3 regions of the Streptomyces sp. WAC07094 genome follow, and region 3 is predicted to be linked to each of the others. Evidence: riboswitches for the same ligand, from Rfam matches in the RefSeq annotation. Region 3 holds a riboswitch; each other region holds the start of a gene.
The links. A riboswitch is a leader RNA that binds a small molecule or an ion and turns the genes downstream of it on or off. The one in region 3 is predicted to bind S-adenosylmethionine.

Region 1 (9,468 bases), on a different contig from region 3:
CCTCGCGCACGCCCCGGTCACCGTCAACCGGCTCCGCCGCGTCCGCGAGTCCCGCCGCGCCGAGCGCTGAGCGGGACGCGCGGGGCGGCGCGCCAGGAGTGAGGCCGGGCCCGCGTGGATAGGGTCGTCCCATGGGCAGCCACACGGACTCCTTGCCGACGCCCGCCACACCGGCCGGGCGGGACGGACTCGACGCGATCCTCACCCGGCCCGGGCGGGCCGTCCTCGCCTTCGACTTCGACGGGACGCTCGCGCCGATCGTCCCCGACCCCGACCAGGCCCGCGCCCACCCGGACGCGGTGCCCGCCCTCGCGGCCATCGCCCCGCGGGTGGCCGCCGTCGCGGTCGTCACCGGCCGCCCCGTCGACGTGGCCGTCCGCTACGGCGGCTTCGCGGAGGTGCCCGGACTCGAACACCTCGTGGTCCTCGGCCACTACGGCGCCGAACGCTGGGACGCCCGCACCGGCACCGTCGAGGCTCCGGCCCCCCACCCCGGCGTCGCCGCCGCCCGTGCCGAACTCCCCGCGCTCCTCGAGGCGATCGGACCCCGTGAGGGGACGTGGATCGAGGAGAAGGGGCGTGCCGTCGCCGTGCACACCCGTCGCGCCGGGGATCCGCAGGCCGCGTTCGAGGCCCTCCGCGATCCCCTGGCCGGTCTCGCCGCCCGCCACGGACTGATCGTCGAACCCGGCAGGTTCGTCCTGGAACTGCGCCCGCCGGGCATGGACAAGGGAGTGGCACTGCTGGAGTACGTCCGTGAGATCGGCGCCGGCGCGGTCATGTACGCGGGCGACGACCTCGGCGACCTCTCCGCCTTCGCCGCGGTCGACAAGCTCCGCTCCGACGGCGTCCCCGGCCTGCTGGTGTGCAGCGGCAGCGACGAGGTCACCGAACTGGCGGAACGGGCGGACCTGGTGGTCGACGGGCCGCCGGGGGTCGTACGGCTCGTGAGGGCACTGGCACACGGGCTCGCGTGAACGGGCCCGGCCGGTGGCGGCCCCGTCACTTCTCCAGCGCGGCCAGCTGATCAAGGAACCACCGGGCCGGCGGAAGTGCCGTGGCCTGCGCGGCGAGCCGCTTCGTCCGCTCGGCGCGCTCCCCCGCCCCCATCGACAGCGCCTCGTGCAGCGCGGCCGCCATGCCCCCGATGTCGTACGGGTTCACGGCCACCGCGTCCTCGGACAGCTCCTCGAACGCCCCGGCCTCCCGGGACAGCACCAGCGCACAGCCCTCGTCGGAGACCACCGGGACCTCCTTGGCGACCAGGTTCATGCCGTCCCTGATGGGGTTCACCAGCGCCACGTCCGCCAGCCGGTAGGCGGCCAGCGAGCGCGCGAAGTCGTCCTTCACATGCAGTTCGACGGGGGTCCAGTCCGGCGTGCCGTAGCGTGAGTTGATCTCCGTGGCCACCCGCTGGACCTCTGCGGTGTAGTCGCGGTAGACGGCCAGGTCCTGGCGGGAGGGGTACGCGAAGGCGATGTGGACGACCCGTTCGCGCCACTCCGGACGCGATTCCAGCAGCTCCTGGTAGGCCAGCAGTCCGCGCACGATGTTCTTGGACAGCTCGGTGCGGTCCACCCGCACGATCGTCCTGCGCGGGCTGCCGTCGGGGGCCGAGCCGATCTGCTTGCGCAGCGCCGCCATCCGCTCGTCCACGTCCGGCCGGTGGGCCCGCTGCCGCAGGAAGTCGGCGTCCGCGCCCAGGCCGTGGACGCCGATGCGGGTGCCGGAGGGAATGCCGGGACCGAGGACCGTGTGACAGCAGTCCGTGAACGCGTCCGCCCAGCGCTGCGTGAGGAACGCCGCCCGGTCCGCGCCGAGGATCCCACCGAGCACCTGCGCCGCGATGTCGTCGGGCAGCAGACGGAAGTACTCCGGCGGCGCCCACGGCGTGTGCGAGAAGTGGCCGATCCGCAGATCGGGCCGCAGACCGCGGAGCATCCGCGGGGCCAGGGTGAGGTGGTAGTCCTGGATCAGCACCGCCGCACCCTCGCCCGCCTCCTGCGCCAGCGCCTCGGCGAACGCGCGGTTGTAGGCCTCGTATGCCGCCCACTGGCGCCGGAACTCCGCTCCGAAGGCCGGCTCCAGCGGCGTCTGGTAGAGCATGTGGTGCACGAACCACAGCACCGAGTTGGCGATGCCGTTGTAGGCGTCCGCGTGCACCTGCGGGTCGATGTCCAGCATCCGCACCCGCCGGCCGCCGGTGTCGGCCGTGTCGAGCGCGCCGCCGGTCCGCCGCACGGCCTCCCGGTCACCGGCACCCAGGGCGGAGCAGACCCAGACCGCGTCCGTGTCCGGGCCGATGGCCGAGAGCCCGGAGACCAGCCCGCCCCCGCCGCGCTTGGCGGTGAGCCCGCCGGACTCGTCCAGCGCGTACGAGACCGGGCCGCGGTTGGAGGCGACGAGTACGGATGCCGCATGCGTGGAAGCCATGCCTCGAAACCTAGCCCGAGCTCAAAACGCTCAAACGTTCCCGTCGGCCGTATGCGGAGCCGTATACAACGGGTCCCGCCGCGGTCGCGGACCGTCGCCGCCGGGCCGAGATCCTCAGGCCGCCTTGTGTTCCGCGTACTCCTCGATCTCCGCCATCGGCGGCCGCTCCTCCGTGTCCACCTGATACGTGCGCGGCTCGAAACCGCCGTCGCCCCGCTCGAACTGGATGAGGGCCGGGCGGATCAGATGGCCGCGGGCCAGGCGCAGCTGCGCCGTGCGGTAGATCGAGGCGGCCATTCGGCCGAGCGCCTGGCCGTCCTGGTGGCGGTGCTTGCGCACGCCCACGTCGACCTGGGCGAGGGCGTCGAGCCCCACCAGGTGCAGGGCGTCCACCAGGATGCCGAGCTCCACCCCGTACCCGACCGGGAACGGCAGCCGCTCCAGCAGCGAGCGCCGGGCCGCGTACTCGCCGCCGAGCGGCTGCACGAAGCCGGCGAGCTGCGGCCAGTGCATGTTGAGCAGCGGGCGGGCCATCAGTTCGGTGACACGCCCTCCCTGGCCCGCCGCGCCGCCCAGCGGACGGTCGTACATCGCCTTCACCAGGTCCACGCCCGGATCGGTGAGCAGCGGGCCCACGATCCCCGATACGAAGTCGGACGAGAACTCCCTGAGGTCGGCGTCGATGAAGCAGACGATGTCCCCGCGGGTGACGAGCAGGGAGCGCCACAGGACCTCGCCCTTGCCGGGCACGGCCGGGATGCGCGGCAGGATCGTGTCGCGGTGCACCACCTTCGCTCCGGCCGTGGCGGCGACCTCGGAGGTGCGGTCGGTGGAGCCCGAGTCGACGACGACGATCTCGTCGACGAGCGGAACCCGCAGCACGAGGTCGCGGCGGATGGCGGTGACGATGTCGCCGACCGTCTCCTCCTCGTTCAGCGCGGGCAGCACGACACTGACCGTCGAGCCCGAGGCGCGTTTCGCGGCCAGGATCCGGTGGAGCGGGCGCTCGGTGACGGACCAGGAGCGGGTGCTCAGCCAGCGCTCGACTTCTTCCAGCACAGTCTGCGGCTCCTCACGTTCGTACGGCGGTAGTGGCAGTAGAGATCTTCGAGTGATGTGTTCCCGTCGGTGCGGGTGGGTGTCCATCTCGCGCTTCGGACGACTCTCTCAACTGTCCTGGCCTTCGGTTACAGTCTTGAACAACGCCGGTGACCAACGCATGTCGGGGGTCACCGCGGTTCATAACCGGTAAAACAACCGCATACAGCTCATCCAGAGGGGCAGAGGGACACGGCCCGATGAAGCCCCGGCAACCCTCCAGCCGGTCTCGTAGATCAGTGTTGATCACTGCGCGAGGCTCCCGGCTCGGGAAGGTGCCAATTCCGTCTTACGGCGAGATGCGTCGTGAGGAAGATGAGGAGAAAGGGCCTCGCCTGACATGGCTGTGCAGACAGTTGCAAGCAGCACCGACTCTGTGAATCTCGGCCCCGCAGCGGCGCTGTCCTGCCGCGAGTGCGGCCACCGGGTGCCGCTCGGCCCGGTCTTCGCCTGCGAGGAGTGTTTCGGCCCGCTGGAGATCGCGTACGACTTCTCGGGTTACGACACCGAGGAATTGCGCAAGCGGATCGAGGCGGGTCCCGCGAACATCTGGCGCTATGCGCCGCTGCTGCCGGTCCCGGCGGACGTCGCCGACAAGCCGAACCTCAACCCGGGCTGGACCAAGCTCGTCCGGGCCGACAACCTGGCGCGCGAGTTGGGCGTCACCGGCGGGTTGTATGTGAAGGACGACTCCGGCAACCCCACGCACTCCTTCAAGGACCGCGTGGTCGCCCAGGCGCTGGAGGCGGCGCGCGCCTTCGGCTTCACCACGCTCTCCTGCTCCTCGACCGGCAACCTCGCGGGCGCGGTCGGCGCCGCGGCGGCCCGTGCCGGCTTCCGCTCCTGCGTCTTCATCCCGCACGACCTGGAGCAGGGCAAGATCGTCATGGCCGCGATCTACGGCGGCGACCTCGTCGGCATCGAGGGCAACTACGACGACGTGAACCGCTTCTGCTCCGAGCTGATCGGGGACCCGGCGGGCGAGGGCTGGGGCTTCGTCAACGTCAACCTCCGCCCGTACTACGCGGAGGGCTCCAAGACGCTGGCGTACGAGATCGCCGAGCAGCTGGGCTGGCGACTGCCCGACCAGATCGTGGTCCCGATCGCCTCCGGCTCGCAGCTGACGAAGATCGACAAGGGTCTGCAGGAGCTGATCAAGCTCGGGCTCGTCGAGGACCGGCCCTACAAGATCTTCGGTGCGCAGGCGGAGGGGTGCTCGCCGGTGTCGGTGGCGTTCAAGGCGGGCACCGACGTCGTACGGCCGCAGAAGCCGGACACCATCGCCAAGTCGCTCGCGATCGGCAACCCGGCGGACGGCCCGTACGTCCTGGACATCGCCCGCCGCACGGGCGGCGCCGTGGAGGACGTGACCGACGCGGAGATCGTCGACGCCATCAAGCTGCTCGCACGCACCGAGGGCATCTTCGCCGAGACGGCGGGCGGCGTGACCGTCGGCGTGACGCGCAAGCTCATCGAGAACGGCGTCCTCGACCCGGCGAAGACGACGGTCGTCCTCAACACCGGTGACGGCCTCAAGACGTTGGACGCCGTGGCCGGAACCGGGCTCACCGCCACGATCCGCCCGAACCTCGACTCCTTCCGCGAGGCCGGGCTCGGTTGAGAGTCCGTCCCCGCCAGCCGCACCCCGACCGGAGGTCACACCCCATGAGCGTCAACGTCCGCATCCCCACCATCCTGCGCACCTACACCGCCGGCCGAGCCGAGGTGACCGCCGAGGGCGGGACCCTGGCGGAGGTCATCGCCGACCTGGAGAAGAACCACGTCGGCATCGCCGCCCGGGTCCTGGACGACCAGGGCAAGCTGCGCCGCTTCGTCAACGTCTACGTCAACGACGACGACGTCCGCTTCGAGCAGGGTCTTGAGACGGCGACGCCGGACGGCGCCGGCGTCTCCATCATCCCGGCCGTGGCGGGTGGCTGACGGTCGTTCAGCCGCGTGATCGTTACCCTCGGTAATGCACGTCACCGAGAGTTCATCGAATTGCCCTCTCCGTGAGACAAGCGGAGGGGGCAATTCTGCATGGTTGAGCGAGGTACAGTTGGGGAACGTGTTCCCGCTCTCTCCGTCGGGCACCTCCGGTCGCTGCCGCGCACCCGATAAGAAGTAGCCAAAGTGCGCAGGGCTTTTGCGCCATTCATTCCTTTTACGGGGCCCGACTTGCCCTGAATTCGGACGAATTCTTCGTACATTCCCGACCGGTCATGCCCTGAATTCTCGTCCGATTGACCTGTTGCAGACGGCAGTTGGACAGATACATTCAGCCGCGGTCGACGCGTTCCGGCGCACGCCCCCAACCGTTGGGGGGTGAGGTCTGACCCGGATCCGCGAAGTGTGGATCTGTGCAAGGGCCAGTAATAGGGGAGTTAGGCATGGCTCAGGGCACCGTCAAGTGGTTCAACGCGGAGAAGGGGTACGGCTTCATCGCGGTCGACGGTGGTGCGGATGTTTTCGTCCACTACAGCGCGATTCAGATGGACGGCTACCGCACCCTCGAAGAGGGCCAGCGGGTCGAGTTCGAGATCTCGCAGGGTCAGAAGGGGCCGCAGGCGGACATGGTCCGACTGGCCGGCTGAAGCACGCGCCGACGACTGAACTGATCGACGTGTCGAGGGGCTCGCATCCCGTTGGGGTGCGAGCCCCTCGGTCTGTCCGGCGGCGCGCCGGGGCGCAGGGGCCTGCTTCACGGGGCCGCGCCTTGCACTCGGACGGGGCGAGTGCTAATCATTGGCGTTAGCACTCTGAAGGTGAGAGTGACAAAAAAGAAGGACCGGGTCGGTGAGGCCGCGGACCGGGTGGGGCAGGGAACCTCCGGCCGAGGCCGTCCGTCGCGGGCGCGGGCGCGGTCCGAAGTAATCACCCCCAGTCCTGGGAGGACCACTTCACATGGCCAAGATCATCGCGTTCGACGAGGAGGCGCGGCGAGGCCTCGAGCGCGGCATGAACCAGCTCGCGGACGCCGTCAAGGTGACCCTCGGCCCCAAGGGCCGCAACGTCGTCCTCGAGAAGAAGTGGGGTGCCCCCACGATCACCAACGACGGTGTCTCCATCGCCAAGGAGATCGAGCTCGAGGACCCGTACGAGAAGATCGGCGCCGAGCTGGTCAAGGAAGTCGCCAAGAAGACGGACGACGTCGCCGGTGACGGTACGACCACGGCGACCGTGCTCGCCCAGGCGCTGGTCCGCGAGGGCCTGCGCAACGTGGCCGCCGGTGCCAACCCCATGGCCCTGAAGCGCGGTATCGAGAAGGCCGTCGAGGCCGTCTCCGCCGCCCTGCTGGAGCAGGCGAAGGACGTCGAGACCAAGGAGCAGATCGCCTCCACGGCCTCCATCTCCGCCGCCGACACCCAGATCGGCGAGCTGATCGCCGAGGCCATGGACAAGGTCGGCAAGGAAGGCGTCATCACCGTCGAGGAGTCGCAGACCTTCGGTCTCGAGCTCGAGCTCACCGAGGGCATGCGCTTCGACAAGGGCTACATCTCGGCGTACTTCGCCACCGACATGGAGCGTATGGAGGCGGCCCTCGACGACCCGTACATCCTGATCGCCAACCAGAAGATCTCCTCGGTCAAGGACCTGCTCCCGCTGCTGGAGAAGGTCATGCAGTCGGGCAAGCCGCTGCTGATCATCGCCGAGGACGTCGAGGGCGAGGCTCTGTCGACCCTGGTCGTCAACAAGATCCGTGGCACCTTCAAGTCCGTCGCCGTCAAGGCCCCGGGCTTCGGTGACCGCCGCAAGGCCATGCTCGGCGACATCGCCATCCTCACGGGCGGCGAGGTCATCTCCGAGGAGGTCGGCCTCAAGCTGGAGAACGCGACCCTGGACCTCCTGGGCCGCGCCCGCAAGGTCGTCATCACCAAGGACGAGACCACGATCGTCGACGGCGCCGGCTCCCCGGAGCAGGTGCAGGGCCGCGTGAACCAGATCCGCGCGGAGATCGAGAACAGCGACTCCGACTACGACCGCGAGAAGCTGCAGGAGCGCCTGGCGAAGCTGGCCGGCGGCGTGGCCGTCATCAAGGCCGGTGCCGCCACCGAGGTGGAGCTCAAGGAGCGCAAGCACCGCATCGAGGACGCCGTCCGCAACGCCAAGGCGGCCGTCGAGGAGGGCATCGTCGCCGGTGGTGGCGTGGCCCTGCTCCAGGCCTCCCAGGTCTTCGAGAAGCTGGAGCTGACCGGCGACGAGGCCACCGGTGCCGCCGCCGTCAAGCTGGCGCTCGAGGCCCCGCTGAAGCAGATCGCCGTCAACGCCGGCCTCGAGGGCGGCGTCGTGGTGGAGAAGGTGCGCAACCTGACCCCGGGTCACGGCCTGAACGCCGCGACCGGCGAGTACGTCGACCTGGTCAAGGAAGGCATCATCGACCCGGCGAAGGTGACCCGTTCCGCTCTGCAGAACGCCGCCTCCATCGCCGCGCTGTTCCTCACCACCGAGGCCGTCATCGCCGACAAGCCGGAGAAGGCCGCCGCGCCTGCCGGTGGCGGCATGCCGGGCGGTGACATGGACTTCTGAGCCTGATCCCAGGCTCGGACCCGGTCCGATCACACCGAGGGCGGTACTCCCTGGAGACAGGGGGTGCCGCCCTCTGGCGTGTCCAGGGTCACCCGGAGGTCGACCGACCGTTGGGTATGCTGCTCGATGCATGTGCACATACCACACGGTCTCCCGATCGACCCCCTGCCGAGGAGTTCCCCCACGTGACCGTCACCCCCTCCGCATCCCGCGCGGCCGGCATCCTGGCCCGCCCCGTCACGCTGAACGGCCTGACCGTTCCCAACCGGATCGTCATGGCGCCCATGACCCGCCAGTTCTCGCCGGGAGGCATCCCCGGTGAGGACGTGGTCTCGTACTACGCGCGCCGCGCGGCCGCCGGGGTCGGGCTGATCGTCACCGAGGGCACCTACGTGGGCCACGAGTCGGCGGGTCAGAGCAGCCGCGTCCCGCGGTTCCACGGTGAGGAGCAGCTGGCGGGCTGGGCCGGGGTGGTCGAGGCGGTGCATGCGGCGGGCGGCACGATCATGCCCCAGCTGTGGCACATCGGCATGGTGCGGAGGCAGGGCCAGCCGCCGTTCGCGGACGCCCCCGCCGTCGGTCCCTCCGGGCTGCGCCTCGACGGAGCCGAGGGCACGGGCAGGGCGATGACGCAGCAGGACCTGGACGACGTCATCGGCGCCTTCGCCGCCGCGGCCGCCGAGGCCGAGCGGATCGGCTTCGACGGTGTCGAACTGCACGGCGCCCACGGCTATCTGCTCGACCAGTTCCTGTGGGCCGGCACCAACCGCCGCGCCGACGCCTACGGCGGAGACCCGGTGGCCCGTACGAAGTTCGCCGCCGAGATCGTCGCGGCCGTGCGCAAGGCGGTCTCCCCCCACTTCCCGGTCGTCTTCCGCTACTCGCAGTGGAAGCAGGAGGCCTACGACGCCCGGCTCGCGCGGACCCCGCAGGAGCTGGAGTCGATCCTGACCCCGCTGGCCGCGGCGGGTGTGGACGTCTTCCACGCCTCCACCCGCCGGTACTGGCTGCCGGAGTTCGAGGGCTCCGACCTCAACCTCGCCGGATGGACCAAGAAGCTGACGGGCAGGCAGGTCATCACCGTCGGCTCGGTCGGCCTCGACGGCGACTTCCTCAGGGGCTTCCAGGGCGAGGGTGCTCCGGTCAAGGGGATCGACAACCTCCTGGACCGCCTCGAGCGCGACGAGTTCGATCTGGTGGCCGTCGGCCGTGCACTGCTCCAGGACCCCGAGTGGGCCGCCAAGGTCCTGACCGACCGCTTCGACGAGGTGAAGCCCTACGACGCGGCGGCGCTGAAGACGCTGAGCTGAGAGGGCACCCGACGGGATCGGCGCGGCGCTCGCGAAGGGGAGCGCCGCCCGCCGTCCTCCCGACACCTCCGGACTCCTGGCGGTCGTCCGCAATTTAACT
Region 2 (9,468 bases), on a different contig from region 3:
CCGGGCATACTGTCGCAGCTGCACGGGCAGTTCGCCGAGGGTCAGACCGCCGAAGCTCTCCGACACGATCTGCACAACACGGCGGCGCACGCCGTCGGGCAGCGGCCGGTCGAGCACCTCAGCGGCGCCGTCGGCCGGCTCCCCGCCTATGGTCTCCACCATCCGTCACCCCACTGTCCGTGCGGGACCGCCTCCCTCAGGAGCCGGCGCCCGGCCTGTCCACGAGCTCCACCTGGTCCAGGGCGTTGCACCAGCGGCAACGCACCGATTCGATGGTCTCACTGACCACCTCGCGCTCCTCGACCTTCGGCTCCCCGGCGAGATCGAGGTGCACATACTCGACGACCTTCGACGAGCGGGTGACGTCGAACCGCGTGAGGTTTCCGCACAGGGTGCAGCGCCAGCGGGTCGTCTCGGTCGGGAGGGGAACCGTCATCGTGGCCGCTCTTCCTTCTTCCAGTCTCCGTGATGCGCCAGTTTCCCTGGAGCGTGTGGCTCGTAACCCTACGGCCTGGCGGGTACTCGCCGCCCGTCCGTCCCTGCGGCGAGGCACTCTGCATGGATCGGTCCGGTTGCGCCATGCTCTGTCCCATGATCAGCACCTGGAGGAGGGCGGCCGCCGGAGCGCTGCGGGCGCAGTCGGCGCCGGTGACGTACGGGCTGATCGTCCTGTGCTGTCTGATCTTCTTGATCGGGCCGGCCGCGGGACTGAATCCGGCCTACGGCACCGGGGACGGACTGCTGGCCGCCCAGCGATCCTATTTCGCCCGTTGGGGGGTGGTGCCCGTGGAACTGTTCAGCGGGGCACCACGCGCGGCGCTCACCCCCGCGACGGCGCTGTTCGTACACGGCAGCTGGGTGCATCTGCTGGGCAACATGCTGTTCCTCTATGTTTTCGGGGCGATGGCCGAGGAGCGGATGGGCCACCTGGAATTCGCCCTGTTCTACCTGGGCTGCGGATACCTGGCGCTGCTCGGGTACGCGGCGGCCAACGCCGAGTCGGCACAGACGCTGGTCGGGGCCTCCGGGGCCATCTCCGCGGTCCTCGGTGCCTTTCTGTTCCTGTTCCCCAAGGCCAGGGTGACCAGTCTCTTCCCGTTCCTGCTCTTCCTGCCGCTGCGTTTCCCGGCCTGGGTCGTGCTGCCCTTCTGGGCGAGCCTTCAGTGGATGGCGGCGGGCCGTGCCGAGCAGGGGCCGGGGGTCGCCTATCTGGCCCACCTGGTCGGCTTCACGCTGGGCTTCGGCTACGCATGGGTGCGCTACGGCCGTACGAGTAGGGTGAAACCCCCAGCCCAGGCCCCCGAGGGAGAACACCAGCCGTGATCACCGCGATCGTCCTCATCAAGACCAGCGTGGACCGGATCCCCGAGATCGCCGAGTCGATCGCCGCGCTGGACTGTGTCAGCGAGGTCTTCTCCGTCACCGGCACCTACGACCTGATCGCCATGGTCCGGGTGAAGGCCCACGACGACCTGGCGGACGTCATCCCCGGCCGGATCAGCAAGATCCAGGGCGTACTGGCCACCGACACGCATGTCGCCTTCCGCACGTACTCCCAGCACGACCTGGAGGCCGCGTTCGCGATCGGGCTCGACAACTAGACCGGTACGTCCGAAGCGGTGACGCCCTTGACGGCGGCCAAGTGGACACGGCCCCCGCCGACCCGCCCGTGACCCCGCCGTCCCCGCCCGGGGAACCGGATGCGAGGCGCCGGCCCGCTCCCGCCAGGCGGGGGAAATCGCCGGCAGGGGTCTTCCACGAGGCGGCGCCACACCTCCGCGGCGTCCACCGGGCCTCCCCCGCACTGCCGGACGACGTCCGAAGCCCGCCCGGTCACGGCAGGGGAGGTCTCCCTCCGGCCGGCGGCACCTCCGCGCACGGCGAGCAGCACCCCCGGCGGTCACCGCGCGCCACGGCCGGCGCCGGCAGAAGGCGCGGGTATCGGTGCCCGTCGACGGACACGGGGTCCGCCGGGTCCCGGCCGCACCACCGCGTCGCGCGGGGCGGGACCCGTCACGAACTCCTCGGCCGCTCACGGCCGTTCGCCCTCGGTGTGTGCGCCGCCCCGGCGCCGCCCACGGCCTGCGCGGCTCGCCCCTCCCCTGAGCGGGCGGGGCTCGGTGCATCACACCGTCGGCACGCAACGACCGCCCTCTGTACGGTAGTTCCACTTCGCACCCTCGCTGACGAGCTCCTTCACCGCGCGGACGAACCGCTCGACGTGCTCGTCGGGCGTGCCCGCGCCGAAGCTGACGCGGATCGCGTTGAGGGACTTCTCGCCGGGCGCGGCCTCGGGAGCGCCGCACTCGCCCTGGGTCTGCGGGTCGCTGCCCAGCAGGGTGCGCACCAGCGGGTGGGCGCAGAACAGGCCGTCGCGGACGCCGATGCCGTACTCCGCGGAGAGCGCGGCGGCGAAGTGGGAGCTGTTCCAGCCCTCGACGACGAAGGAGATGACACCGACGCGCGGCGAGTCGTCACCGAAGAGGGACAGCACCTTCACCTCGGGTACCTCGGCGAGCCCTTCCCCGACGGTGCGGATCAGGTGCCGCTCGCGGGCCACCAGCGTGTCGAAGCCGGCCTCGGTGAGGGCCTTGCAGGCGGAGGCGATGGCGTAGGCGCCGATGACGTTGGGCGAGCCCGCCTCGTGCCGCGCGGCGCTCTCGTGCCACTCGACGTCCACTCCCCCGTCGGTGCGCCGGGTGACCTTGCGGCTGGCACCGCCGCCCGCGAGATACGGCTCGGCATCGCGCAGCCAGTCGGCGCGGCCGGCCAGGACTCCCGCGCCGAAGGGCGCGTACAGCTTGTGCCCGGAGAAGGCGACCCAGTCGACGTCGAGGTCGCGGACCGACACCGGGTGGTGCGGGGCCAGCTGGGCGGCGTCCAGCACGATACGGGCACCGTGCGCATGCGCGGTCGCCGCGAGCTCGCGCACCGGCCACAGCTCACCGGTGACGTTGGACGCGCCGGTGACGCAGACCAGTGCCGGGCCCGAGGCCCGGGAGGGGTCGCGGTGCGCCAGGGCGCGCTCCAGGGTCTCGACGGCCTGCCGCGGAGTGCTCGGGGCGTCGAGGTAGGTCACCTGCGCGTCCCGCCACGGCAGCAGCGAGGCGTGGTGCTCGGTCTCGAAGACGAAGACCTCGCAGCCGGCCGGGACCACGGAGGCCAGGAGGTTCAGCGAATCGGTGGTGGACCGGGTGAAGACGACCTGGTCGTCCTCCCGGCAGTCGAGGAACTCCGCGACCGTCCCGCGGGCGTTCTCGAACAGGTCGGTGGAGAGCTGCGAGAGGTATCCGGCACCGCGGTGGACACTGCCGTAGTACGGGGCGTAGGCCGCCACGTCGTCCCAGACCCGCTGGAGCGCCGGGGCGCTGGCCGCGTAGTCGAGCGCGGCGTAGGTGACTTCGCCGCCGGTGACGAGCGGGACGGTCACATCCCGTCCGAGAACGGGCAGCGGGGAACAAACGGACCGGTCGGATGCGATGGTGGAGACGGACATGGGTGAACTCCCGTGAGGACAGGTGGATTCGCCGTGCCGGACGGTGCGCATGACGGCGCGTGAAGGGGTCGACGGCACACGAAGGGGTGAAAGGGGATGCGGAGGCGGGGCTCTGCGGCCCTAGCGCATTCGCTTGCTCACGGAAGGCTCCCTCGAACGACCAGGACCCCTGGTGACGCGAGGGGGTCCGCGCTTGCCGCAGACCTCGCTGCCTGCGGCCTGGTCCTCACCCGGGGCACCCCGCCACGGACGGAGGGTTGCCGGACAGCCGGCCGGGGCCGAATGGCTGTCGCTCATGACCTGCGCAGGACATTAGAGGGGTGATCGATCGGCTGCAACTTCTGTCCGGATACCGGGACGCACCGAGGGTCACGGGAGGCGCTCAGGAGGGGACGGTCCCCTACGGCGACCGGTGTGCACCACGGCAGGGCCCGGAGACGGCTCGGGCGGACCGCGGCAGAAGAGACCGCGGCCCGCCCGGAGCGGTGGTGCTAGGCGTGGCTCGCGGCCACCCAGCGGTCCAGGACGCTCTTGGCCGCTCCCGAGTCGATCGACTCCGCCGCCCTGTCCATGCCGGCCCGGATCCGGTCCACCAGGGGGCCCTCGGCCTGCTCCAGCGCCACGAGGGCCGCGGCGGAGTTCAGCAGCACGGCGTCACGCACCGGGCCCGTCTCACCGTCGAGCAGCCGCCGTGCGACCTCGGCGTTGTAGGAGGCGTCGGCGCCCCGCAGCGCCTCCACCGGCACCAGCTCGATACCGACGTCCCGCGGGTCGAAGGCCTCCTCGGTGACCTTGCCGTCGCGGACCACCCACACCCGGGACGTCGACGTCGTCGTCAGCTCGTCCAGCCCGTCGTCGCCCCGGAACACCAGGGAGGAGTTGCCGCGCTCCGCGAGGACCCCGGCGACGATGGGCGCCATCCGCGGGTCCGCGACCCCGACCGCCTGCGCCTTCACCTTCGCCGGGTTCGTCAGCGGGCCCAGGACGTTGAACGTCGTACGGATGCCCAGCTGTCCGCGTGCCGCGGCCACGTGCCGCAGCGCCGGGTGGAACTTGACCGCGAAGCAGAACGTGATCCCGGCCACCTCGGCCACCTCGGCCACCCGGTGCACCGGCAGCTCCAGATTGACGCCGAGCTTCTCCAGCACGTCCGAGGCACCGGACGCGGAGGACGCGGCCCGGTTGCCGTGCTTGACGACCTTGGCGCCGGCGCCGGCCACCACGATCGACGACATCGTGGAGATGTTCACGGTCTTCGCGCCGTCACCGCCCGTACCGACGATGTCGACCGTCGACCCCGGTACCTCGATGACGTTCGCGTGCTCGTACATCGCCCGGACGAGCCCGGTGATCTCCGCGACCGTCTCGCCCTTGGCCCGCAGTGCCACGGCGAAGCCGGCGATCTGGGCGTCGGTCGCCTCGCCCCGCATGATGCGGTCCATCGCCCAGGCCGTGTCGTCGGCGCTCTGGTCACGGCCCTCGAGCAGGCCGTTCAGTACCTGGGGCCAGGAACGGACCGCCGCGGTGTCGCCTCCGGCGGGGTTCACAGCGCTCATAAGCCGCTCCTGGGTGGTGGCCCCGACATGGGGCTCGGGTGTCGAACAGCTCCACCCTATCCAGCCCGGGACACGGCGAAGGGCCCCGTCCATGACTGGACGGGGCCCTTCGACCGTGGCGTGGCGCGCCGCAGCGATCAGTGGTGGCCGTGGCCGCTCGTGATCTCCTTGTACTCCTCGACCGTGGGCTTGGGGATCTGGTTGGCGTCCCCGTAGTAGGCGCCGCTCAGCTTGGAGCGCAGCTTCTCCGAACCCTTGATCTTCCGCTCGACACCGTTCTCGTCGACCGTCGGGCCGATCTCGGCCGGCTGGTACTGCTCGTGCGAGGTGAGCGTGTGCAGCTGCTCCTGGCTGAGCGGCTCGTGCACCTCGATGAACTCACCGTGCGGCAGCCGCTTGATGATGCCCGACTCGCGGCCGTGCAGCACCTTGTCGCGGTCGCGGCGCTGGAGGCCCAGGCAGATCCGCTTGGCCGCGATGAACACGAGCACCGGCACCACGAAGAAGGCGATGCGGACGAACCAGGTGATCGCGTTGATCGACAGATGGAAGTGCGTCGCCCAGAGGTCGTTTCCACCACCGACGAGCAGCACGAAGTACCAGGAGATCCACGCGGCGCCGAAGGCGGTACGCGTCGGGGCGTTGCGCGGGCGGTCCAGGATGTGGTGCTCACGCCGGTCGCCGGTGACCCAGGCCTCGATGAACGGGTACACCGCGATCGCGACGAGGACCAGCGGGAAGATCACCAGCGGGATGAACACGCCCAGGACGAGCGTGTGACCCCAGAAGTTGACCTCCCAGCCCGGCATCACACGGATCAGGCCCTCGGAGAAGCCCATGTACCAGTCGGGCTGGGCGCCGGTGGACACCTGGTCCGGACGGTAGGGGCCGATGGCCCAGATCGGGTTGATCTGTGCGATCGCCGCGACGGCCGCGATGACACCGAAGACCAGGAAGAAGAAGCCTCCGGCCTTGGCCATGTAGACCGGCATCAGCGGCATGCCGACGACGTTGTTGTTCGTCTTTCCGGGGCCCGCGAACTGCGTGTGCTTGTGGTAGACGACCAGGATCAGGTGGCCGACCACCAGACCGAGCATGATGCCCGGCAGCAGCAGGATGTGGATCGAGTAGAACCGGGCCACGAAGTCGCCGCCCGGGAACTGACCGCCGAAGAGGAAGAACGACAGGTACGTGCCGACGATCGGCACGGACAGGATCGCGCCCTCCATGAAGCGGACACCGGTGCCGGAGAGCAGGTCGTCCGGGAGCGAGTAGCCGGTGAAGCCGGTGAACATGCCGAGGACGAACAGCAGGAAGCCGAAGACCCAGTTGATCTCACGCGGCTTGCGGAACGCGCCCGTGAAGAACACGCGCATCATGTGCACGAACATGCCGGCGAGGAAGACCAGCGCCGCCCAGTGGTGGATCTGCCGGATGAGCAGACCGCCGCGGACGTCGAAGCTGATGTGCAGCGTCGAGTTGAACGCCTCGCTCATCATCTGGCCCTGGAGCGGCACGTAACTGCCGTGGTACACCACCTCGTTCATCGACGGGTGGAAGAACAGCGTCAGATACACACCCGTGAGGATGATGATCAGGAAGCTGTAGAGGCAGACCTCGCCCAACATGAACGACCAGTGGTCGGGGAAGATCTTGCGCATGTTGGACTTGGCCAGGGTGTAGACACCCAGGCGGCCGTCCGCCCAGTCCGCGAGGCGCTCGCCGGCCGGTGCCCGTCCGCGCGAGCCGCCCGCCGCGTCCCCGGCGGGGTTCGGGTTGGTCGATGCAGTACTCATCCGCGCTCCCAGAAAGCAGGACCGACGGGCTCTTCGAAGTCGCCGAGCGCCTCGAGGTAACCGTCCGCGTTCACGCCGATGCGCAGCTGCGGCAGGGCGTGACCGGCCGGGCCGAAGATGACCCGGGCACCGTCGGAGAGGTCGAAGGTGGACTGGTGGCACGGGCAGAGGACGTGGTGCGTCTGCTGCTCGTACAGGGAGATCGGGCAACCGACGTGGGTGCAGATCTTGGAGAACGCCACGATGCCCTGGTGGGACCACTCGAGTTCCCGCTTGTCCTTGATGTTGTCCGGCTGCAGCCGGACGATCATCAGGGCGGCCTTGGCGATCTCGGTCTGGAAGTCCTCGTTGTTCTCCTCCAGGCCCTCGGGCTTGGCGAAGGTGAGCGAACCCACCGCGACGTCCGAGGGACGCAGCGGCTCGTTCGTGTTCATGTTGACGAGGAGCTTGCCCTTGGACCAGAGCGTGTGCCGCAGCTTGGTGCCGGGCAGCGGGCCCAGGTCGCGCAGCAGCATGACGCCGGAGAGCGGGAACAGGGCCAGCGCGCCGAACATCGTGTTGCGGATCAGCTTGCGGCGACCCAGCTGGGACTCCTTGGCGCCCTGCTTGAAGTCGGCGAGGACCTTCGTCTTCACCTCGGGCGACGCCTCGACCGGGTGACGCTCGTCGGCGATCTCCATGTCGGACATCAGGGTGCGGGCCCAGTGGACCGCACCCGCGCCGATCGCGAACAGCGCCACACCGAGCGTCAGACCCAGCGCGAAGTTCATCGCGCTGAGGTGCCCGATCGGGAAGACGAAGATCGACTTGTCCGTCGGGATCGTGACGTAGGAGGCGATGAACCCGAGGGTCGCCAGCATCGACACGGTGAACAGCATGGCGACCGTGCGCTCGGAGCGCCTGGCGGCCTGTTCGTCGATGTCCTGGACGCGGTGCTCGTGGGGCGGCAGCCCCGGGTCGGCGAACGGGTTCTCCTCGTCCGCGACCGTCACGGCACCGTGTGCGGTGTCCTGCTCAGCGGGCAGGTTCTCTTCTGGAATGTCGTGGCTACTCATGACTTCTTGGCCTTTGCGGTCCGAGCGGCGACCCAGACGGCGAGCACGATCAGTGCGCCCAGGCCGAAGATCCAGGCGAACAGGCCCTCGGAGACCGGTCCGAGACCGCCGAGCTCGAGGCCGCCGGGGTTGTCGGTCTGGTCACCGTTGACCGCGTTGAGGTACGCGATGATGTCCTTCTTGTTCTGCTGCGACAGCGTGGTGTCGGGGAACGACGGCATGTTCTGCGGGCCGGTCTGCATGGCCTCGTAGATGTGCTTCGGGGCGACGCCGTCGAGGCTCGGCGCGAACTTGCCGTGCGTCAGCGCACCACCCTTACCCGTGAAGTTGTGGCACTGCGCGCAGTTGGTGCGGAAGAGCTCGCCGCCCTTGGCGATATCGGCACCCTCGGGGCTGTAGTCGTTCGTCGTCGGGACGGCCGGGCCGGCACCGAGAGAAGAGATGTACGCCGCGAGCTGGTCGATCTGGGCCTGCGAGTAGATGTTCTTCTTCTTCGTCACCTGGGGGCCCTGCGAGGTGGCGGCGGGCATGCGACCGGTACCGACCTGGAAGTCGACGGCCGCCGCACCCACACCCACCAGGCTGGGTCCGTCGGAGGAGCCCTGACCGCCGGTGCCGTGGCAGCTGGCACAGCCCACCTGGTAGAGCTTCTTGCCCTCCTCGATGGCGAGGGACTGGGCGGTGTCATCGGCCTGCGCCTTGTCGGCGGGCGCGAACGCGGCGTACAGCCCCCCGGAGAGCGTCAGCGCGATGAGTAGGACGACGAGCGCCGCCATCGGATGGCGTCGTCGTGCGGAGAGCTTTTTCACGGATTACCCCGGTGTCAGGATCTTCTGCGTCGATGCTTCTGGAAATGGATCGGATCGTCGCGGGCGATCGGTTCTCCCCGATCGGGGAGACGTCCGCCGCGGCTGACGGCCGACTACTTGATCATGTAGATCGTGGCGAAGAGGCCGATCCAGACGACATCGACGAAGTGCCAGTAGTAGGACACGACGATGGCGGCGGTCGCCTGCTCATGGGTGAACCTCCGCGCCGCGTAGGTGCGGCCGAGGACCAGCAGGAAGGCGATGAGACCACCCGTCACGTGCATGCCGTGGAACCCGGTGGTCAGGTAGAACACCGAGCCGTACGGGTCCGAGGAGAGCGAGAGGCCGTCCTTCTTGACCAGCTCGGTGTACTCGAAGATCTGCCCGCCGACGAAGATCGCACCCATGATGAAGGTGACGATGAACCAGCCCCGGAGCTTCTTCACGTCACCGCGCTCGGCAGCGAACACGCCGAGCTGGCAGGTGAGGGAGGAGAGCACCAGGATCGTGGTGTTGGTCGCCGAGAACGGGAAGTTGAGATGGCTCGCCATCTCCTTCCAGTGGGTCGGCCCGGTCACCGATCGCAGGGTGAAGTACATCGCGAAGAGGGCCGCGAAGAACATCAGCTCGGAACTCAGCCAAATGATGGTTCCGACGCTGGTGAGGTTCGGCCGGTTGACCGACGGGTGCGCGTGCCCGGTTTCTACTGTCGTTGCTGTCGCCACGACCGACATTATGTCGGTCCCTTATCCCGCC
Region 3 (9,468 bases):
CACCGTGGAAATCGGCCGTACCGGTCTGGGTCAACTGCCGCAGGGCGGTGAGGAATTCGCGCAGCCGGGCGACGGGCCGCTCGAAGGGCAGGCCGAAGCCGGTCTCCGTCAGCAGTTTCGTGCCCAGGGCCAGACCGAGGTGGTAGCGGCCGTGGGTCGCGGCCTGGGCGGTCTGGGCCTGGCTGGAGACCAGCAGCGGGTGGCGGCCGAAGACGGGGATCGCCGAGGTGCCGACCTGCAGTGTGGGCACTTCCCGCCCGACGATCGCCGCGAGCTGGGGCGAGTCCGCGCCGAAGGTCTGCCCGAACCAGGCCGACGTAAGACCGAACTGCGCTGCCTCCTGGGCCAGTTCTACGGTGGCGTCGACCTGGTTCGGCGCGTCGGATGCGTTGAGCGCTACTCCAACAGTCATGTCAGTCACAACGGGCGCCGGTCGAACCGGCATTCCGGTCCGTGTGTGACAGCTTCTTGTCAGTCATGTGTACTGCGTCCTGAGTGGAAGGGCGTCCCGGCGCTCAGCCCGCCTGCTGTTCGGTCCTGTGCGGAGCGGTGCGTGAGGGGTTCGCGCGGGCCGAGGTTCTCGCGCAGGGTGCCCGGCAGTTGGGCATTGCGGCAACCGAAGGCATCAACGTCCTGGTGGACACCGTGGGCGGCAAGCAACTGACAGCGCCACTCACAGCGGCGCGCCGCGGCGCCCGATCAGCGCTCGTCGGCGCGCTGTCCGGCCAGTCCACCTGGTGGACCCGGCGTTGACATCTGTTCGGGCCGTTGTCTTAATTACGGCTCAGAACGGTCATGAGTGTCAGCGACAAGCCCTGGCTTGCTGACCGGCAACCCTCGCACCGCGGTGGGGTGCCCCAGGTGACGACCGGACCGGATGACGTTTCGGTAAGCGCGAGGCCCACAGGGCCGGAACAGTGACGGTGACGCCATGTATGCAGCTCCCAGGACGGCGATGTGCCGCCTGCAGGGCTGCGTACCGTCGTACGCGAACCTGCTCGTCGCTGATCGCGCCGTCGATCTGCTCCGCGTGAACAGCGCACTGTGTACCGCACCGGGCCGCGCCCGCTGTCGGGGCTGACACCGCCCCGCAGCCCCCGCACTTCCTGACGAACACCGCACCCGCGGTGTGCCTTTGCCCTCCCCGGTATCTCGCCGCCGTGCGCGCCGCTGCAAGCCGCCGTGCTTCCGGGGTGTTCCCACCCAGCCGGAGCCCACCATGAGTGAACCCCCTGGCGCCACCGTCACCCTCACCGAGCAACCGACCGCCGGCGAGCCGTCAAAACTACTCACCGCTCAGCGGGTTCTTCCGCTGCGGCGGCCAGGCCGCTGGATCGCCACCGCGGTCGTGCTGGTCCTGGTCGCCCAGTTCGTGCACGGACTGATCACCAACCCCTTCTACCAGTGGGACCGCTGGAGCTACTGGTTCCTGCGCCCCACCATCCTCGACGGCCTGCTGATCACCCTCGAAGTCACCGCCTACAGTGCGGTGCTGGGTCTTGTCGGCGGCATCGTGCTCGCACTGGGCCGGCTCTCGAAGAACCCGGTGCTGCGCGCGGTCAGCTGGACCTACGTCTGGGCGCTGCGCTCCATCCCGCTCATCGTGGTGCTGATCTTCCTCTACAACTTCAGCGCCCTGTACAAGACGTTGAGCGTCGGCATCCCCTTCGGCCCGGCCTTCTTCTCCTTCGACGAGTCCAGACTCGCCACCGACATGGTCGTCGCGGTCATCGGGCTCAGCCTCAACGAGGCCGCCTACGCGGCCGAGGTGGTACGCGGCGGCATCCTCTCCGTCGACCAGGGCCAGCACGAGGCGGCCGCGGCGCTCGGCCTGCCCAAGGGCTACCAGTTCAGGAAGATCGTCTTTCCGCAGGCGCTGCGCTCGATCATCCCGAGCTATGTCAACCAGCTCATCGGCCTGATCAAGGGCACCTCGCTGGTCTTCTACGTCTCCCTGCTCGACCTGTTCGGCTCCGCGCAGACCATGGGCTCCACCTACCCCGGCGACATCGTGCCGCTGCTGCTGGTCGTCACCGTCTGGTACCTGATCCTGACCAGCGTCGTCTCCGTCGTCCAGTTCTACGTCGAGCGGCACTACGCCCGCGGTGCCACCCGCAGCCTGCCGCCGACCCCGCTGCAGAGGCTCCGCACCGGTCTCACCGACCTGCGGGCCCGTATCCGCCGGGAGGCCGCCCTATGACCGCCAAGACGCTCGACGCCCTGACGGACGTCGAAGCCGCCACCGTCGAGGTCCACGACGTGCACAAGTGGTACGGCACCCACCGGGTACTGGACGGCGTCGACCTGAGGGTCCGCCCCGGCGAGGTCACCGTCATCCTGGGCCCCTCCGGCTCCGGCAAGTCCACCCTGCTGCGGGTCATCAACCACCTGGAGAAGCCAGAGATCGGCCACGTCAGCATCAACGGCGAGCTGATCGGCGTGAGGCGGCAGGGCGAGCGGCTGAAGGAACTGAGCGAGCGGGCCATCCTCACCCAGCGCAGCCGCATCGGCTTCGTCTTCCAGAACTTCAACCTCTTCCCGCACCTGACCGTCCTGGACAATGTGGCCGCCGCCCCGGTCGCCACCGGGAAGCTCGGCAAGCCCGAGGCCCGGGAACTCGCCCGGGAACTCCTTGGCCGGGTCGGCCTCGCCGACAGGACCGGCGCCTACCCGCGCCAGCTCTCCGGCGGCCAACAGCAGCGCGTCGCCATCGCCCGCGCCCTCGCCCTGCGCCCCGGCGTCATCCTCTTCGACGAGCCCACCTCCGCCCTGGACCCGGAACTGGTCGGTGAAGTACTCGCTGTCATCAAGGACCTGGCGTCCAGCGGCACGACCCTCGTCATCGTCACCCATGAGATCGGCTTCGCCCGCGAGATCGCCGACCGGGTCGTCTTCATCGACGGCGGCCGGATCGTCGAGCAGGGCCCGCCCTCCGAGGTCCTCGACAAGCCCCGGCACGAGCGGACCAGGGACTTCCTCAGCAAGGTCCTCTGACCCGCCGCCGCACCCCTCGACTTCCCCCCACGCCCGCCCCTCATCACTTCCAGCGACAAGGAACGGCCATGTCTGCCCACTTCACCCGACGCAGCCTGATACGCGGCATCACCGCGGCGATTGCCGTCGCCACCCTCGCCACCGGGCTCGCCGCCTGCGGTGGCGACAGCGACGCCGCCACCACGACGAGCGACAGCGCCGGCACGGTCACCGTCGGCCGGCTGTCCAACGGCGCCGCCAAGGAGACCACCCTGAAGGTCTCCGAGGTCAAGTCCATCAGCGACCAGCTGCCCGACGCGATCAAGAAGAGCGGCAAGCTGGTGATCGGGTCCGGCACCCTGCCCTCCGGCTCCCCACCGCTGGGCTATGTGGGCAGCGACCAGAAGACCCTCACCGGCTCCGAGGTGGACCTGGCCCGGCTGGTCGCGACCGTCCTGGGCCTGGAGCCCGAGGTCAAGCGGTTCACCTGGGAGAACCTCTTCGTCGGCATCGACAGCGGCAAGGTCGATGTCGGCTTCTCGAACATCACCGACACCGAGGAACGCAAGCGGAAGTACGAGTTCGCCTCCTACCGCAAGGACGACCTCGCCTTCGAGACGCTCAAGTCCTCGAAGTTCGCCTTCGACGGCGACTACACAACCCTCGCGGGCAAGACCGTCTCGGTCGGCGCGGGCACCAACCAGGAGCGGATCCTGCTGGAGTGGCAGAAGAAGCTCCACAGCGAGGGCAAGAAGCTCACCATCAAGTACTTCCAGGACAACAACAGCCTTTACCTGGCCCTGAACAGCGGCAAGATCGACGCCTACCTGGGCCCCAGCCCCAACCTCTCCTACCACGTCACGCAGACCGCGAGCACCCCCAACGCGACCAGGATCGCGGGCCAGTACTCCGGCGCCGGCGCGAGCCTCCAAGGGCTGATCGCGGCCACCGCGAAGAAGGACAGCGGCCTGGCCAAGCCGCTCGCCGACGCCATCAACCACCTGATCGAGAACGGGCAGTACGCCAAGTGGCTCGCCGCCTGGAACCTCTCCAGCGATGCCGTCACCGAGTCCGAGGTCAACCCGCCGGGACTGCCCCTCGACAACTCCTGACCACCGCGTGCTTGGGGCCCCACCACCACCCCGGTGGAGCCCCCGGGCACGCGCGACACCCCGAGCCGAGCCGCACCCCGGAGACCGCCACACCATGTCCGTCACCACCCTCGACGCCCGCTCCTCGCACATCCTGGACAACCCCGCCTGGGCCGCGCTCACCGGCCCCCACGCCCACTTCGCCGAACGAATCGGCCACGCCGCCCGCTACCACCAGGACGTGGCCCCCTTCTACGCCGTCCCCGACGAGGACGACCCGCGCGCCTGGACCGACCTCGCCACGCTCGTCGGTCCCGGCGGCACCGCCTCGGTACGGGGCGTCACCCAGGCACCGCAGGGCTGGGAGGTCGTACGCACCGGACACGGCGTCCAGCTCGTGGACACCTTTCTGCGTGCCGAACCCGACGCCGACGCCGTACGGCTCGGTCCCGACGACGTGCCCGAGATCCTCGACCTGGTCGCCCGCACCGAGCCGGGCCCCTATCTGCCCCGCACCGTCGAGTTGGGCACCTACCTCGGCATCCGCCACCGCGGCCGGCTGATCGCCCTGGCCGGCGAGCGGCTGCACCCGCCCGGCTGGACGGAGATCAGCGCCGTGTGCACCGACCCCGGGCACCGTGGCCGGGGCCTGGCCACCCGTCTGGTCCGCGCGGTCGCCGCCGGCATCAAGGAGCGCGGCGAACGCGGCTTCCTGCACGCCGCGGCCAGCAACGCGAACGCGATCCGGCTGTATGAGTCGATCGGCTTCACCCTGCGCCGCCGTACCGTGTTCTCGCTCGTCCGGCACACCGGCGCCGCAGCTCTGGAAGAAACGGCATAGCCGTGCCGTTGTCCTTGTCGAAGGCGAATGCTCGGACCGTTCGGACGGAGGCGCGACACATGACACGTGTACTGCGCGCCGTCCGCCTCCACTCCCGGCCCCACATCGACCTGCAGCGCGTGGCCGGCGCCCTGTGTAGCTCCTGACCCGTTTCCTCATCCGCCGTGCGCCCCGTTCCCGCGGGCCGGCGATCTCGTACGGACCTCCAGGAAGGCACCCTCGTGTCCTCAACTCCCCCTCCTTTGCACCTCGCCGTCGCCCTCGAGGGCACCGGCTGGCACCCCGCATCCTGGCGCGACCAAGCGGCCCGCCCCCGCGACCTGTTCACCGCCGGACACTGGGCGGACCTCGTCGCCGAGGCCGAGCGTGGCCTGCTCGACTTCGTCACCTTCGAGGACGGCCTGGGCCTGCAGTCCTCGCACTACGGCGAGCTGGACGGCCGCACCGACCAGGTCCGCGGCCGTCTGGACGCCGTACTGACCGCCTCCCGGATCGCGCCTTTGACCCGGCACATCGGCCTGGTGCCGACCGTGATCGCCACCCACACCGAGCCGTTCCACATCTCCAAGGCGATCGCCACCCTCGACTATGTCAGCACCGGCCGCGCGGGCCTGCGGGTGCAGATCAGCGCTCGGCCGCACGAGGCCGCCCACTTCGGCCGCCGCACGTTCGCGCCGATCAGCCTGGAGGAGCTCAAGACCGCGGCCGGACAGGAACGGCTCACCGACCTCTTCGACGAGGCCGCCGACTACGTCGAGGTCGTGCGCCGCCTCTGGGACAGCTGGGAGGACGACGCGGAGATCCGGGACGTGGTGAGCGGCCGCTTCGTCGATCGCGACAAGCTGCACTACATCGATTTCGAGGGCAAGCGCTTCAGCGTCAAGGGCCCCTCCATCACCCCGCGCCCGCCGCAGGGCCAGCCGCTGGTCACCGCCCTCGCCCACCAGACCGTCCCGTACCGGCTGGTGGCCCGCCAGGCCGACGTCGGCTACGTCACCCCGCACGACGCCGAGCAGGCCCGCGCGATCGTCGCCGAGATCCGCGCCGAGCAGGAAGCGGCCGGTCGGGCCGGTGAACTCCTGCACGTCTTCGGTGACCTTGTGGTCTTCCTGGACGACGAGCAGGCCGCCGCACAGGACCGCCGCGCCCGCCTCGACGCCCTCGCGGGAAAGCCGTACACCAGCGACGCCCGCATCTTCACCGGTACGCCCGCTCAACTCGCGGACTTTCTGCAGGAGTTGGCGGCGCAAGGGCTGAGCGGCTTCCGGCTGCGGCCCGCGGTCGCCGGGCACGACCTGCCGGCCATCACCCGGGGGCTGGTGCCCGAGCTCCAGCGCCGGGGCGCCTTCCGCACCGCTTACGAGGCCGACACCCTGCGCGGCCTGCTGGGCCTGCCCCGCCCCGCCAACCGCTATGCCGCCACCGCCTGAGCCGGAGGGACGCAACCCACCATGAACAAGCCGCTGAAGCAGATCCACCTGGCCGCGCACTTCCCCGGCGTCAACAACACCACCGTGTGGAGCGACCCGAAGGCCGGCAGCCACATCGAGTTCAGCTCCTTCGTCCACTTCGCGCAGACCGCCGAACGCGCCAAGTTCGACTTCCTCTTCCTCGCCGAGGGCCTGCGCCTGCGCGAACAGGGCGGCAAAATATACGACTTGGATGTCGTCGGCCGCCCCGACACCTTCACCGTCCTCGCCGCCCTGGCCGCCGTCACCGAGCACCTGGGCCTGACCGGCACCATCAACTCCACCTTCAACGAGCCCTACGAGGTGGCCCGCCAGTTCGCCAGCCTCGACCACCTCTCCGGCGGCCGTTCCGCCTGGAACGTCGTCACCTCCTGGGACGCTTTCACCGGCGAGAACTTCCGCCGCGGCGGCTTTTTGCCGCAGGAGGATCGCTACTCCCGCGCCAAGGAGTTCCTGGCCACCGCGAACGAGCTCTTCGACTCCTGGCACGGCGACGAAATCGTCGCCGACAACGCCACGGGTGTCTTCCTGCGGGACGCGAAGGCGGGCTCCTTCGTCCACGCGGGGCAGCACTTCGACATCCACGGGCAGTTCGACGTGCCGCGCTCCCCGCAGGGCCGCCCCGTCATATTCCAGGCCGGCGACTCCGAGGAGGGCCGCGAGTTCGCCGCGTCGAGCGCCGACGCCATCTTCAGCCGGTACGCCTCCCTCAAGGAGGGCCAGGCGTTCTACACGGACGTCAAAAACCGCCTCGCCAAGTACGGCCGCTCCCACCGTGATCTGCTGATCCTGCCCGCCGCCACCTTCGTGCTCGCTGACACCGATGCGCAGGCGGAGGAACTGGCCAAGGAGGTACGCCGGCAGCAGGTCAGCGGTGCCACGGCCCTCAAGCACCTGGAATTCGTCTGGAACCGTGACCTGTCGGCGTACGACCCGGAAGGACCGCTGCCCGACATCGACCCGGACGTCAGCGACAACCACATCTCCAAGGGCCGCGCCCAGGTGCGCATGTACCGCGACCCGCTGGCCACCGCGCGCGAATGGCGGGAGCTGGCCGCCGCGAACAACTGGTCCATCCGGGACCTGGTCATCAACACCGGCAACCGGCAGACTTTCGTCGGCTCCCCGGCCACCGTCGCCCGCACCATCAACGACTTCGTCCAGGCCGATGTGTCCGACGGCTTCATTCTCGTCCCGCACATCACCCCTGGCGGACTCGACCCCTTCGCCGACAAGGTCGTACCGCTGCTGCAGGAGCAGGGAGTCTTCCGCACCGACTACGAGGGCACGACCCTGCGCGACCACCTCGGCCTCGCGCACCCCGACGACGCCCCAGGAGAGCGGGTGGCGTCGTGAAGTTCATCGCGATCACCCTGATCGTGCACCGGCCGGACCCGCTCACCGGGGTACAGAAGCCGACGCACGACCGCTTTGGCGAGGTGCTCGACAACGCCCTGCTGGCCGAGGAGTTGGGCTTCGACGGCTTCGGCGTGGGGGAGCGACACGAGCGGCCGTTCATCTCCTCGTCCCCGACCGTCGTGCTGAGCCATGTGGCCGCCCTGACGAAGCGGATCCGCCTGTTCACGGCCGTCACCACGCTCAGCCTGCTGGACCCGGTCCGGGCATACGAGGACTACGCCACCCTCGACCACCTGTCCAACGGCCGCCTCGACTTGATCATCGGCAAGGGCAACGGCGCCGCCCAGCGCGAGCTGTTCCACGTCACGCCCGAGGACCAGTGGGACCGCAACGCCGAGAGCTACGAGGTCTTCCGGCAGATCTGGCGCCAGGACAAGGTCACCGCCGAAACCCGCTTCCGTCCCCCGCTGACCGACGCCGAGGTGTGGCCACGGCCGTACCAGCGGCCGATCCGGGTCTGGCACGGCAGCGCCACCAGCAAGGAGTCGGTCGACCTGGCGGCCCGCTACGGCGACCCGCTGTTCTCGGCGAACGTCACCCACCCCATCGAGCCGTACGCCGAGTTGATCGGCCACTACCGCGAGCGCTGGGAGCACTACGGGCACGACCCGGCGCAGATCGCCGTCGGCGCCGGCACCGCGGGCATCTACGTCGCCCCCACCTCGCAGGAGGCGCTGGCCGCGTACCGGCCGATCTTCGAGTCCAACCTGGCCTTCTTCAAGAAGGCCGGCCTGCCGGTCGTCTTCGAGACCTTGGAGGACTTCGTCGAACGCAGCTCCGCTCTGGTCGGCAGCCCGCAACAGGTCCTCGACAAGGTGCACCGCTACCACGAACAGTTCGGCCACACCGTGCTCCATCTGCAGGCCGACGCGGGCGGGCTGCCGCAGTCCCAGCACCGCGCCTCCCTGGAGTTGTTCCAGTCCAAGGTCGCCCCCGTGCTGCGCCGCGAGATTCCCGACCCGCCGTTCGTATGGGGACCCGTGCTTGCGGCGTCACCGCTCACCCAGGAGTCCGCCCATGTCTGATGTTGCCCTCGGCGTTCTCGACCTGGTCCCGATCCCGTCCGGGTCGACGGCAGCCGATGCCCTGCGCAACTCCATCGATCTCGCGCAGCAGGCCGAACGCTTCGGATATGCCCGCTACTGGTTCGCCGAGCATCACCTCAATCCCGGAGTGGCCGGCACGTCACCCGCCGTCGTCCTGGCGCTGACCGCATCCGCCACCTCCACCATCCGGCTCGGCTCCGGGGCCGTGCAGCTCGGGCACCGCACGGCGCTGTCCACCGTGGAGGAGTTCGGCCTGCTCGACGCACTGCACCCGGGCCGCTTCGATCTGGGCCTGGGCCGCTCGGGCGGCCGCCCGAGCGGACAGCCGGCCGCACCGTTGCCCACGGCGACCCCCGTCGTCGACGGCCGCACCCCGAACGGCCTGTTGATCCCGCCCCGCTTCTCCTTCGAGCATCTGCTCGGCTCACCCCGCATCGCGCTGCAGCGCAGGCTGCTCCTGCTGCCGGGCGCCCAGTCACAGGAGTACGCCGAGCAGATCGACGACATCCTCGCCCTGCTGGCCGGCACCTACCGCTCCCCGGAGGGCGTCGAGGCGCACGTCGTGCCGGGGGAGGGGGCCGACGTGGAGCTGTGGATCCTGGGCAGCAGCGGTGGCCAGAGCGCCGAGG

Region 1: linked by a shared signal. The riboswitch ahead of thrC (threonine synthase) and the one ahead of RCR19_RS42130 (amino acid ABC transporter permease) in region 3 are both predicted to bind S-adenosylmethionine.
Region 2: linked by a shared signal. The riboswitch ahead of RCR19_RS26900 (aminotransferase class V-fold PLP-dependent enzyme) and the one ahead of RCR19_RS42130 (amino acid ABC transporter permease) in region 3 are both predicted to bind S-adenosylmethionine.

The regions. Positions count from the first base shown of each region.
Region 1 covers NZ_JAVMJZ010000001.1:4,597,947-4,607,414, forward strand. The annotation lists gene RCR19_RS20345 (DUF3263 domain-containing protein) at 1-70, shown strand, start outside; gene otsB (trehalose-phosphatase) at 132-977, shown strand; gene RCR19_RS20355 (trehalose-6-phosphate synthase) at 1,003-2,433, opposite strand; gene RCR19_RS20360 (glucosyl-3-phosphoglycerate synthase) at 2,548-3,492, opposite strand; SAM riboswitch class I at 3,699-3,853, shown strand; gene thrC (threonine synthase) at 3,872-5,152, shown strand; gene RCR19_RS20370 (MoaD/ThiS family protein) at 5,197-5,472, shown strand; gene RCR19_RS20375 (cold-shock protein) at 5,922-6,125, shown strand; gene groL (chaperonin GroEL) at 6,436-8,058, shown strand; gene RCR19_RS20385 (NADH:flavin oxidoreductase) at 8,244-9,368, shown strand.
Region 2 covers NZ_JAVMJZ010000001.1:6,077,583-6,087,050, reverse strand. The annotation lists gene RCR19_RS26920 (NYN domain-containing protein) at 1-162, opposite strand, end outside; gene RCR19_RS26915 (hypothetical protein) at 197-436, opposite strand; gene RCR19_RS26910 (rhomboid family intramembrane serine protease) at 592-1,323, shown strand; gene RCR19_RS26905 (Lrp/AsnC ligand binding domain-containing protein) at 1,320-1,601, shown strand; gene RCR19_RS26900 (aminotransferase class V-fold PLP-dependent enzyme) at 2,126-3,496, opposite strand; SAM riboswitch class IV at 3,681-3,797, opposite strand; gene trpD (anthranilate phosphoribosyltransferase) at 3,988-5,052, opposite strand; gene RCR19_RS26890 (cytochrome bc complex cytochrome b subunit) at 5,190-6,848, opposite strand; gene RCR19_RS26885 (Rieske 2Fe-2S domain-containing protein) at 6,845-7,903, opposite strand; gene RCR19_RS26880 (c-type cytochrome) at 7,900-8,712, opposite strand; gene RCR19_RS26875 (heme-copper oxidase subunit III) at 8,826-9,446, opposite strand.
Region 3 covers NZ_JAVMJZ010000004.1:51,708-61,175, forward strand. The annotation lists gene RCR19_RS42120 (LLM class F420-dependent oxidoreductase) at 1-412, opposite strand, end outside; partial or broken gene RCR19_RS42125 (NADP-dependent oxidoreductase) at 592-729, shown strand; SAM riboswitch class IV at 792-901, shown strand; gene RCR19_RS42130 (amino acid ABC transporter permease) at 1,220-2,200, shown strand; gene RCR19_RS42135 (amino acid ABC transporter ATP-binding protein) at 2,197-2,994, shown strand; gene RCR19_RS42140 (transporter substrate-binding domain-containing protein) at 3,063-4,085, shown strand; gene RCR19_RS42145 (GNAT family N-acetyltransferase) at 4,180-4,905, shown strand; gene RCR19_RS42150 (putative leader peptide) at 4,965-5,051, shown strand; gene RCR19_RS42155 (LLM class flavin-dependent oxidoreductase) at 5,127-6,335, shown strand; gene RCR19_RS42160 (NtaA/DmoA family FMN-dependent monooxygenase) at 6,357-7,730, shown strand; gene RCR19_RS42165 (LLM class flavin-dependent oxidoreductase) at 7,727-8,818, shown strand; gene RCR19_RS42170 (LLM class flavin-dependent oxidoreductase) at 8,811-9,468, shown strand, end outside.